DNA from 3 places in the Paenibacillus sp. SEL1 genome. Region 3 is predicted to be linked to each of the others. Evidence: riboswitches for the same ligand, from Rfam matches in the RefSeq annotation. Region 3 holds a riboswitch; each other region holds the start of a gene.

Region 1 (3,718 bases), 2.4 Mb from region 3:
TCCTCATAAGGCATGCTTTTGGCCTGCATCGGATTAGAGTACAGTGGTGCAACGGTGGGATTCGTAAGTACCCATGCGATGTAAGCATGCAAGGCAATAAAACAAAACAACAGAAAAAAGACGACCGACAGCAGCAGAGCAATCACAACGTGCTTGAACCGCAGCAGACGGGGATTAAAGAGTGGGGTGGACGGCTCCTGAACAGCGGTCTGTAGCTGAGCGTTGCGCTGGGATGTCGAAATCATGTAAGAGCCTCCTTATATAAAATTGATCTTCGTTTCATAGAATATAGGTATAATTCCACTTGAAAATAGTAGTGTAGATCCGTATAGATACCTATTATCGTATGATGGGGATTATCCAAAGTCAACGCCTGAACCGGAAAAGTAAAAATGATGCAAAGAATTGTCGATGTTTGTTCTCGTTCTGTAATATGGTTGTCACAAAAACATCGGTTTACAGTAGCCGCGACTATTCTATATAATTTATGTAACCATGTTTCATAGTGTGAAACGAATATGGATACAAGAGGAGCGGTTCACGATGGAAGACCGTAAATTAACCGTTCGCGCTGTAGAGCGTGCACTTGATATACTGCTGTGTTTTACCGCAAATTCGGATCTTGGCCTGACGGAGATTGCCTCCAAAATTGGTCTACATAAAAGCACGGTTCATCGGCTGTTGACTACGTTGGAGGATCGGGGCTTTGTCGTTCGGAATGCCGAAACGGAAAAATATCGACTTGGCTTCCGCATTTGGGAGCTATCCACGCATTTGTCCCAAAGTGACGAGCCGGCGGTGCTGTTACAACCTGCAATGGAAGGACTACGTGACCGTCTGGGGGAGACGGTCAGCTTGTACTTACGAGACGGCAGCATGCGTATTCGCATACAAGCCGTGCAGAGCAATCAGGCGATCCGCAGGGTCGCGCCTGTAGGTGCGCGTATGCCGCTGGCTGTAGGGGCCTCCAGCAAGGTGCTGGCGGCCTTTATGCCGCCGCAGGAGCTGGAAGCCCTGCTAAGCGGGGATGAATGGCCGCCCTCAGTAGACCCGGAGGTCTATAAAGCCCAGCTGCAGGACATTCGCGAGAAGGGCTATGCGACCAGCTATGAAGAACGGGAGCCAGGGGCTGCTGCTGTGGCAGCGCCAATTGTGAACCGGAAGGGACAGGTCACTGCGGCTTTATCTGTATCCGGCCCGGTCAGTCGACTTGCACCCGAGACGCTACATGACTTTGCTCCGATTTTGATCGAAGCGGCGAAGGAAATGGGGCTTATGCTCCCGTAACAAGAATGAACACAGTTGAAGCAAGCAGAGTGATTTGATGGGGAACGTCTCCTTGGTAAAGGGAACCTAAAGGGGTTGCCAAAGCCATAAATTTGAAGTAGTCTGGTAAGGAAGGTGGGATGTCTGTTATATCCGCCTCATGTGAATAGAAGTATCACAGTTACTGGGGGAGCCTGTAATGCCGGGCTGAGATGGAATCGTGCAAGATTCCGGACCCTTTGCACCTGATCTGGATCATACCAGCGTAGGGAAGTAATCGGCCATTGAAATGTATACGCGGCTGCTGTCTTCAGTGGCGCATTGGAATGGATTATTCCATATGCGCATTGTCTGGATAGCTGCCTCGTTAGATTAGCCGGTTCCCTGGGGAACCGGCTTTTTTGCATAGATCAGCGCCACCCTGGGAATGGTTCCGGATCGGTGTGTCATTTCATCGAAACGGGAGGAATGGACAATGAAGTCGACAGAAGCAGAAGGAACAAAAAAAGTTGAGGTAGAGAAGACAAGCGGGGAGCAAGCCAGTGGGGTAACGCCCTTTCCAGGAAGCCGTAAGGTATATATTCAAGGCTCGCGGCCGGACATTGCCGTGCCAGAGCGCGAAATTGCTCTTCATCCTACACATACGCCGCAGGGCACGGAGCATCATGAGCCATTGCGTGTATATGATACAAGCGGTCCCATGACCGACGAAGCCTATCAGGTCGATATCCGTCAGGGCCTGCCTCCATTACGGCGAGCTTGGGCACTGGAACGGGGCGATGTGGAGGCTTACGAGGGACGCGCCGTCCAGCCGGAGGATAATGGACTGAAACCTGGCTCCAAACGGGAGACAGTGGAATTTCCCGGCGTGACCAATCGTCCGCTTCGTGCTTCGCAAGGGCGTACAGTGACGCAAATGCATTATGCGCGGCAAGGGATCATTACGCCCGAAATGGAATTTGCGGCGATCCGCGAAGGGGTGGAGCCTGAGTTTGTACGGCAGGAGTTGGCGGCTGGACGAGCCATTTTGCCTTCGAATATCAATCACCCGGAAAGTGAGCCAATGGTCATTGGGCGTCATTTTCACGTGAAGATCAATGCGAACATTGGTAATTCTGCGGTTACCTCCTCCATCGAGGAGGAAGTGGAGAAAATGACTTGGGCTGTGCGTTGGGGCTCGGATACGGTTATGGACCTGTCCACAGGCCGTAATATCCATACAACACGTGAATGGATCATTCGGAATTCTCCTGTACCGATTGGGACTGTGCCGCTGTATCAGGCACTTGAAAAGGTGAACGGTGAAGCAGAGGCGCTGACATGGGAGTTGTATCGCGATACGCTGATTGAGCAGGCGGAGCAGGGAGTGGACTATTTTACAATTCATGCGGGTGTATTGCTGCGGTATATTCCGATGACGGCGAATAGAATGACGGGAATTGTGTCCCGGGGCGGGTCAATCATGGCAGCCTGGTGCCTTGCGCACCATCAGGAGAATTTTTTGTATACACATTTTGAAGAAATTTGCGAAATTATGAAAGCCTATGATGTGGCCTTTTCTCTCGGGGATGGTCTACGTCCAGGTAGTATCTATGATGCGAATGATGAAGCACAGTTTGCAGAGCTGGAAACGTTGGGCGAGCTAACGCAAATCGCATGGAAGCATGATGTTCAGGTCATGATTGAAGGGCCGGGACATGTCCCTATGCATAAAATCAAAGAGAATGTGGATTTACAAATGGAGATTTGTAAGGAAGCTCCTTTCTATACCTTGGGACCGCTCACGACGGATATTGCCCCCGGATATGATCATATTACCTCAGCCATCGGGGCGGCGATGATCGGTTGGTTCGGGACGTCCATGCTGTGTTATGTTACGCCTAAGGAGCATTTGGGTCTACCCAATAAGGATGATGTCCGTGAGGGTGTCATTACCTACAAAATTGCGGCACATGCTGCCGATCTGGCCAAGGGGCATCCACGGGCGCAGCAGCGGGATGATGCTTTGTCCAAGGCACGCTTTGAGTTCCGCTGGCGGGATCAGTTCAATCTGTCGCTTGATCCCGAGCGTGCCTTATCCTACCATGATGAAACGCTACCCGCAGAGGGCGCCAAGGAAGCACATTTTTGCTCAATGTGCGGCCCTAAATTTTGTAGTATGCGTATCACTCAGGACATTCGCGCCTATGCAGCGGATAAGGGGCTGAACACTCAAGAAGCAGTAGCTGCCGGAATGCGCGAGAAGGCAGAGCAGTATCGGGATGGAGGTCAGTAAAACGAACGTGGGAGTTTAGGGACAAATGAATTAAAAAAGCCGTGGTTCTCTACAGTCGATGTAGGAAACTACGGCTTTTTAGCTTATGTAAAGCGGATCATGCAACCGGATAAACGGCGCCTTATTTTTTACCCATTTTTTCATTTAAAATATCCTGAAAGCTGAGCTTCTTTTCCG
Region 2 (3,718 bases), 1.3 Mb from region 3:
TCTCCGCCGCTAATCATTCGTGCTTCGGCCCCATCGGTGATGACGTCCTCTTTTCCAGTAATGACAACCATTGTATTGAGCGTTCGAGCAGCCCGAATTGCCAGATCGACATGGCCGCTGTCAGCACTGTCACCGGCATCTACGCCTTTAATCTCACGCGCTTCTCCAACAAGATGTGCGACTTCGGCTGCATTGCCCCGCACCAATGAGATTTTGACTTCACTAAGGATTCGCAGTGCCGATTCAGTTCTAAAGCTCGTTGCTCCCGCACCGACCGGATCTAGCAGCACCGGAACACCGTGTGCATTCGCCGATTGTCCAGCAATGATCATGGCATCCACCAGTTCGCGGTTCAGTGTACCGATGTTTAACACGACGGCGCCTGCTATTTTTGCCATATCTGCTACTTCCTCGGGTGCATAGGCCATCACCGGGGAGGCGCCCAATGCATACAGACCGTTGGCCGTAAAGTTGGTGACTACCACATTGGTCATATTGTGAACGAGGGGTTTGCTGTTTTGTACCTTCGTCAGGAGATCCGAATAACTTTTTTTCCATGTACTCATAATGATTATCCTCTCTATAGTTGGTGGTTCAACAGGGCATTAAACGTACTTCACACATCGAATCGCCAGGCTGACTATTCCAAGACCGCTGCCTGCATCTGGACCGGCCATTCTTCCTGCTTATAAGCCATATCCCAGAACTTATATTCCAGCTGGCAGCTCAGTATAAAATGCTCAATCATCCGCTCCCGCTCAGCAGCCGTTGCGTCTTCCGCCCAAGCATCTACACGTTCTCGGAACTTGAGTGTTGTATCATCAAGCTGATCTCCATAGAAGCCCATCCATTCATAGAACGGATGAGACTCATCCGGCTTTACTTCATCCAGCAGCCTGCGACCAATCTCGGCATACGTCCACATACATGGCAGCAGCACAGCCAAGATCTCGCCCAGGCTGCCCTCATGCGCAACCGTCAGCATGTGACGGATATAGTGATGAGCCGACGGAGCGAGCGGATATCCCTGCAACTCTTCATAGCTCACCCCTGCGACAGCACAGAAATTTTGATGCGGATGAACCTCACTGTGGAGAATAAAAGAGATTTGTTCATTAAATACAGCCATGTCCTCCCGATTTGTGCATTTGGAGATTGCGATGCCGTATATCCGCATGTAAGCGTTCAAATATTCAAAGTCCTGTTTTACATAGTGAATCAGCTGTCCCCTTGTCAAACTTCCTTCAGCAATACCTCTCACAAAGGGGTGCTCAAAAATCGCTTGAAAGATGCCGTCCGCCTGCCGACGGAGTTCTTGTGTAAAACTCAATTTCCCCACCTCCATTAAATTGAAGAGCAAGAAGTCCTGTAAGAATATAATTCCGGAACAACGCTAAAAAGCCGCCCCGGAAAAATGGGAGCGGCTTCAACAATAGGCTCAATACGCAAAAAAACGTTTGAAACCTTATATACGAAGGCTCCACTTTCCTACGCTAGTACGAACTAGATCAGGTTCAAAGGGTCCAAGATACGTTCTTGTCTCAGCCATAGCGGCTCCCCTAGTGGACTTCTATTCTTTTGACTATTACTGTACATACGTTCATACGCTATGTCAAACATAGTGTGCAAAATATGAAATTTCCTCTAGTTAGGTGTTTTGGGCTTAGTGAGGGTGATGAATTACATTTTCCACAGCTTTGACCTTGGCATATTCCGGTTTCCACATTGCAACTCGTATAGCTTGTTCCACATCTGAAATGTGCGCCTGAGCTACCTGATCCTGTATCGCGGCTTTTGCAACCGCAATCGCAACAGCGTACGAAACTTCGCGTAATTTTCGGATATGAGGGAGTAGTGCACCACCAGGCGTATTCGAATCTACACCATTGGCAACAGCTACTGCTGCCGCTGTAAACATCGCAGGGGTAATCCTTTTGGCTTTAACCACAATCGCACCCAGACCCAGTCCCGGAAAAACAAAGGCATTGTTCGCCTGTCCAATCTCAAATTTCGTACCGTTATAGGTGACGGGCTCAAAAGGACTTCCGGTTGCAATCAGTGCTTTGCCATCGGTCCACCGGATCAAATCCTCGGGTACTGCTTCTGCAAGGTTTGTAGGATTGGACATGGGCATAATGATCGGGCGTTCTACATGTTTCGCCATCTCCTTGATGATCTCTTCAGAAAAGGCACCTGCTACACCGGAAGTTCCAATCAATATCGTAGGCTTCACCTGACGGATGACCTCTAGCAGTGGTATTTTGCCGTCACCCGATCGGGTCCATGAGCTGACTTCATCCTTTTTGCGCACATACGGTTTCTGATACTCCAATACGTCTTCCATATCTTCCATTAACAGCCCGCGATAATCAAAGGCCCAAAAGGACTTGAAGGAATCTTCTGCGGAAAGGCCGTCCTCGATCATAGCACCCCGAATTTGATCAGCATTACCGATTCCTGCTGCCCCTGGACCGAAAACAAGTATTTTTTGTTCACGCAGCGGAGTCTTGGTGATACCCACCGCCGAAAGAATCGCAGCCAAGGTCACCGCTCCTGTACCTTGTATATCATCGTTGAAGGTGAGTATACTTTGACCGTATTTTCCTATAATATGGCGTGCATTTACGCTACCCACGTCTTCCCAATGTAAAAGCGCCTTTGGGAATTGCGCTAACGTTTTGCTGATAAAAGTATCAATAAACTGGTTATAGGCTTCTCCGCGAACCCGTTTATGGCGGTTTCCGATGTACAGTGGATCATTCAGCAGCTTTTCATTATTTGTACCTACATCTAGTACAATTGGCAGCACCCGCCCGGGATGAATGCCTGCCGCAGCCGTATACACTGCAAGCTTGCCGATAGCAATGTTAATCCCCCCGACGCCCCAGTCACCAATCCCTAAAATACTTTCGGAATCTGTCACGACGATCAGATCCACATCATGGCCACTCAAACCAGAATTATGGAATGCTTGTCCAATACCGTTCGGGTTATCTATCGACAAATATATGCCTCCAGGACGGTTGTACTCGTGACTATATTCTTGAATCGCGGTTCCTACGGTCGGCGTGTAGACTACGGGCAGCATTTCACTCAAATGATCGGTTAGCAGCCGGTAGTAGAGTACGACATTTCGGTTGTGAAGGTCGTTGAGAGAAGCATTTTTTCGCAGCATGGTGGGTTGTGCCAGAAACTGCTGATATGCCCGTACGCTCTGTTTCTCCAATGAAAGGACGGTTGGAGGAAGGATTCCTTCCAAACCCAGCTCCTTGCGTTCTTCTTCTGTAAAAGCGACACCTTTGTTCAAAAGGGGATTTGCCAACACATCCTTTCCCCGTAATGGAGTAGATAATGACCCATCACGATTGACATAAAATGCTTCCATAGAAAGACCTTCCTTCTCTTCATTTTCATAACTATTCATAACGAAAGATGACATGTTGTCCATAGTATGGACGTGCAAATATGTTTTATTCTTGCATTTATCTATGACAAAATAACCATATTTGTTTCTTTCTAATGATATAAAAGAACTAACTTTCAATATAGATTCGCTAACCATTCCTGATGATTTTGGTTCTAATGAATCAGGTCTAAATGCTCTGTTTTTATCAAATATGAAAATTAGTTTTTCTTCTCTTATCTCCATATATATCATGGAGTGTCAGTTATTTTGTTAAGGAAATATGAAGTATTTGGACATTAATTTAACTCCTAT
Region 3 (3,718 bases):
GATATGTAGGGCAGCACGATAAAGCCTTCTTCCAACAGCTTATCACTAGCTTTCAACGTTTCAAAAGGGTCAGGGAGCAGTGTCTTGCTATCCCCAATGACTTCCACCTTAATCATATCGCACAGGCCGGAGGCTTTTGCCAATTTGGCAATACGAATCGCCTCCTCTGCTGTTGTAGCCCCTGCTGTGTTGGGAAGAAGTGTATACCGGCTCAAATCCAGCATATCGAGAAAATGCTGCTTATCCCGTTCCTCCAAGTTCAATCTCCGTACAGCAAACGTCAATATTTCCGTCTCAGCAGCCTCTACGGCTTGGGATTGGATATCCAGATCAGAGAATTTTCCTGTTCCCAACAACAACCTCGAGGTAAAAGATGCTTTTCCAATGGTTAACATAATCAACCGCCTCCCACAAAATGTACAATCTCTAGGCAATCTCCATCCTTCAGTACCGCTTCATCATGATCTTCACGGCTCAATATATGCCGATTCAGCTCCACCACTACGGTTTTCACCTTTACATCAAGCTCATGTAGCAATTGATTCACATGAGTGATTCGATTAGAAAAGGTCATGCTCTGGCCGTTAATCGTCAGCTTCATAAGCTTTTCTCCTTGAAGAGCTCAGAAGAAAAACTACTTATCCCAAGTTCTGCTGCACCAGCTCCATTAAGCATAGCTGCCATCGCACGCCCGGTAGCATCACTCAGCAGGACACCGTTGCGATAATGCCCGACCGCAGCATATACGCCCTCGACCCCAGGAACAGTGCCTATAAAAGGGTGACCTGATGCAGCCTGCGGACGTAAGCCCGCCCAAGTGCGTATAAAAGAAGCTTCACGGACGCGCGGCAGCCAGGCAGAGGCACGTGCCAGCAAGCCCTCCAAGCCTCCTACGGTCACTTGTTCGTCATATTGATGCGGAAGGCTCGTTGCCCCAATCCAAAGCTCGTTATACTGTTTAGGCACGAGGTAAATATCATCAGCATAAATGGTGTATTCTAATGGGTGATCCTTCAAGGAGACCGCTACCGCTTCGCCCTTGACCGGATAAAGTGGATATTCAAACCCAACCTGCGCCAGTAATTTCATGCTATCCAAGCCTCCAGCAATAATGACCTGATCGCAGGAAAAAAAGCCGCTATCTGTTCGGACACCGCAAACTCGACCATTCTGTATGACCAGTTGCTCTGCCCGTGTACCAGACCATACCGTTGCTCCCAGCACCGCAGCAGCACCTGCATAAGCACGACAAAGCTGGACAGGAGCCACTTGTGTCTCCTTTGAACGATATATTGCTCCGATCGCTTGTTCATCCAAACCTGGAATTCGTCGGGCCAATTCCCTCGCATCCCACCAGATAGGACAATCATCCTCTCGCGTTTTAGAAGCTTTCCAGCGTTTTTGGCCCTCAGTTTCCGTACGGAAAGGGGTCACAAATCCTTCTGTACGGAATTCCACCGAAATACCCGACAAACGCTCCAGATCACAGACAAGCTCAGGGAATGCATCTCGACTTCTGCGAGCAAATCGTGCCAGCTCAGAGTCGGTGAACTCTTCACTTTCCGCTGCCAGCATTCCAACCGCTGCTCCTGAGGCTCCCTCACCCGGGATCAATCGTTCCAGCATGATCGTACTTCTTCCCTCCTTGGCCACATGATAAGCAATGGAACTGCCGATGACACCTCCACCTATGACCAAGCATTCAGCATGTCCTATCGCTCTTGCCTCTGTGTGTATCTTTAGCATTTGTTCCGTGTCTCCTCTCCATAAACCATTCTGCTTTCAACTTGCCTCTACTCTCGTTTTCTCGCTACAGGCTGTGAACTACAAGATCTGCCATTTGCCTATATTCCATCGCAGCTGCAACGGGCGACTCAGCCTCCCATATACCAGACATCACCGCAATACCGCTTGCTCCGGCCATGTAAAGCTCAGGGATATGGTACGGTTGTATGCCGCCCAGCGCGATCACCGGAATGTTCGACAGTCTGCAAATATGTTCAAGCTGAGCTAAACCCCGCGGTACAATACCGGGCTTACAATGGGTCTCATATACGTGACCATAAAGTACATAGTCTGCTCCTGCCTGCTCGGCAGTCTGCGCCTCCTCCAAGGAATGCACAGACACTCCACAGCGTGTACTCTTTGAAAGTAGGCTTTTCACATCCACAACAGGTAATCCATTAGCTGGTAGCTGGACGGTTCCAACCAAAGTAAGTAAAGCTACATCCACACGATCATTTACTACAATTTGTTGCAAAGGAACTTCCTGCTCCACCATGCTGCGAGTCAAAGAAAGCAATGCAGAGGCACCATTCTGTTTTAAACGTGCGTGTACATAATGAACATACGGACAAATCATAGCAGCCACTCGGGCGGCTTGTGCAAAAGTGCCCTTTTCCATCGAAATTGCGTGTAATTCGATTTTGTCTTCACCTCACATTGGATTAAAGGATCTAAGCTTAGCCAGCCACGTCTACCAGCAGTAATGAAAGGGGATTGTATGTGAATCCGTCTACGGAAGCTCGAACAACTTAAAGTGAACGAAACGCAAAAAAACCACTTCCCCAAGGAAGTGGTTTAACGAACGTCCAATAATCGAACGGACCATGATATCCGTATACGTGTATCGTCCCACGCACAAACAAAATAAAGATGGTGTTGCCTTGTTTGTACGGCGCTCACTTCCCTACGCTGGCATAACCCAGATCAGGTGCAAAGGGTCCGAAATCCATTTATTCCGTCTCAGCCGCATGGGCGGCTCCCCTAGTGTGACTATTTTATTGTATAAGCTAAAGATAGCTTAGCATATTTTCCTAATTCTGCAAACCCCACTTCGTGTGAAATCGCAGAACTGGATTTAACTGATTTTAGTTAACTTTACTTGACCACTCTTCCACATTCCACGTTTTGGTTACCCAATCCTCGTAAAAGTCCGGTTCGTGAGATACAAGCAATACGGTCCCTTTGTATTCCTTCAAGGCACGTTTCAGCTCATCCTTTGCTTTAACATCCAAGTGGTTGGTAGGCTCATCGAACAATACCCAGTTGCTTTCACGCATTAACAGTTTGCAAAGACGGACTTTAGCCTGTTCTCCACCACTAAGCGCAGATAGCGGACGTGTGATATGCTCATTTTTCAAACCGCAGCGCGCCAAATGCGCTCGTACTTCATGCTGGTTCAAATGCGGAAATTCATTCCACACATCGTCAATCGGTGTAATTTTCTCTGCCTTTACTTCCTGCTCAAAATAAGCGGGCTGCAAAAAATCACCTTGATAGGTTTTTCCACTGATTGGCGGAATTTTTCCCAATATGGTTTTGAGCAATGTCGATTTACCGACACCGTTGTAGCCGACAATTGCAATTTTTTCGCCACGTTCAATCGTCATGGACATCTTAGGCAAAAGGGCATGTGTATAACCAATCTCAAAATCAATACCCTCAAATACCGTCTTTCCGCTTGCACGTGCCTCTTTGAATTGAAAGGTTGGTTTTGCGGCTTCTTCAGGCTTATCAATACGTTCGATCCGATCAAGCTGCTTTTCACGGCTCTTTGCTCGGCCTGAGGTAGAAGCACGCGCTTTATTACGCTGAATAAAATCTTCCTGTTTCTTTATAAAGTCCTGTTGCTTCTCATAAGCATCAATATGCTGAGCTTTGTTCAGATCCGCCATTTCAAGAAACTTTTCATAGTTAGCTGAATAACGGGTCATCT

The links. A riboswitch is a leader RNA that binds a small molecule or an ion and turns the genes downstream of it on or off. The one in region 3 is predicted to bind thiamine pyrophosphate.
Region 1: another riboswitch for thiamine pyrophosphate. It lies ahead of thiC (phosphomethylpyrimidine synthase ThiC); the one in region 3 lies ahead of ACYCSE_RS23615 (thiamine phosphate synthase).
Region 2: another riboswitch for thiamine pyrophosphate. It lies ahead of tenA (thiaminase II); the one in region 3 lies ahead of ACYCSE_RS23615 (thiamine phosphate synthase).

The regions. Positions count from the first base shown of each region.
Region 1 is NZ_CM137723.1:2,816,967-2,820,684, forward strand. It holds gene ACYCSE_RS12910 (alpha/beta hydrolase) at 1-245, opposite strand, end outside; gene ACYCSE_RS12915 (IclR family transcriptional regulator) at 544-1,287, shown strand; TPP riboswitch at 1,443-1,555, shown strand; gene thiC (phosphomethylpyrimidine synthase ThiC) at 1,742-3,541, shown strand; gene ACYCSE_RS12925 (hypothetical protein) at 3,663-3,718, opposite strand, start outside.
Region 2 is NZ_CM137723.1:697,281-700,998, reverse strand. It holds gene thiM (hydroxyethylthiazole kinase) at 1-566, opposite strand, end outside; gene tenA (thiaminase II) at 641-1,330, opposite strand; TPP riboswitch at 1,469-1,571, opposite strand; gene ACYCSE_RS03135 (NAD-dependent malic enzyme) at 1,664-3,385, opposite strand.
Region 3 is NZ_CM137723.1:5,173,573-5,177,290, forward strand. It holds gene ACYCSE_RS23600 (thiazole synthase) at 1-395, opposite strand, end outside; gene thiS (sulfur carrier protein ThiS) at 398-601, opposite strand; gene thiO (glycine oxidase ThiO) at 598-1,746, opposite strand; gene ACYCSE_RS23615 (thiamine phosphate synthase) at 1,811-2,404, opposite strand; TPP riboswitch at 2,670-2,778, opposite strand; gene ACYCSE_RS23620 (ABC-F family ATP-binding cassette domain-containing protein) at 2,871-3,718, opposite strand, start outside.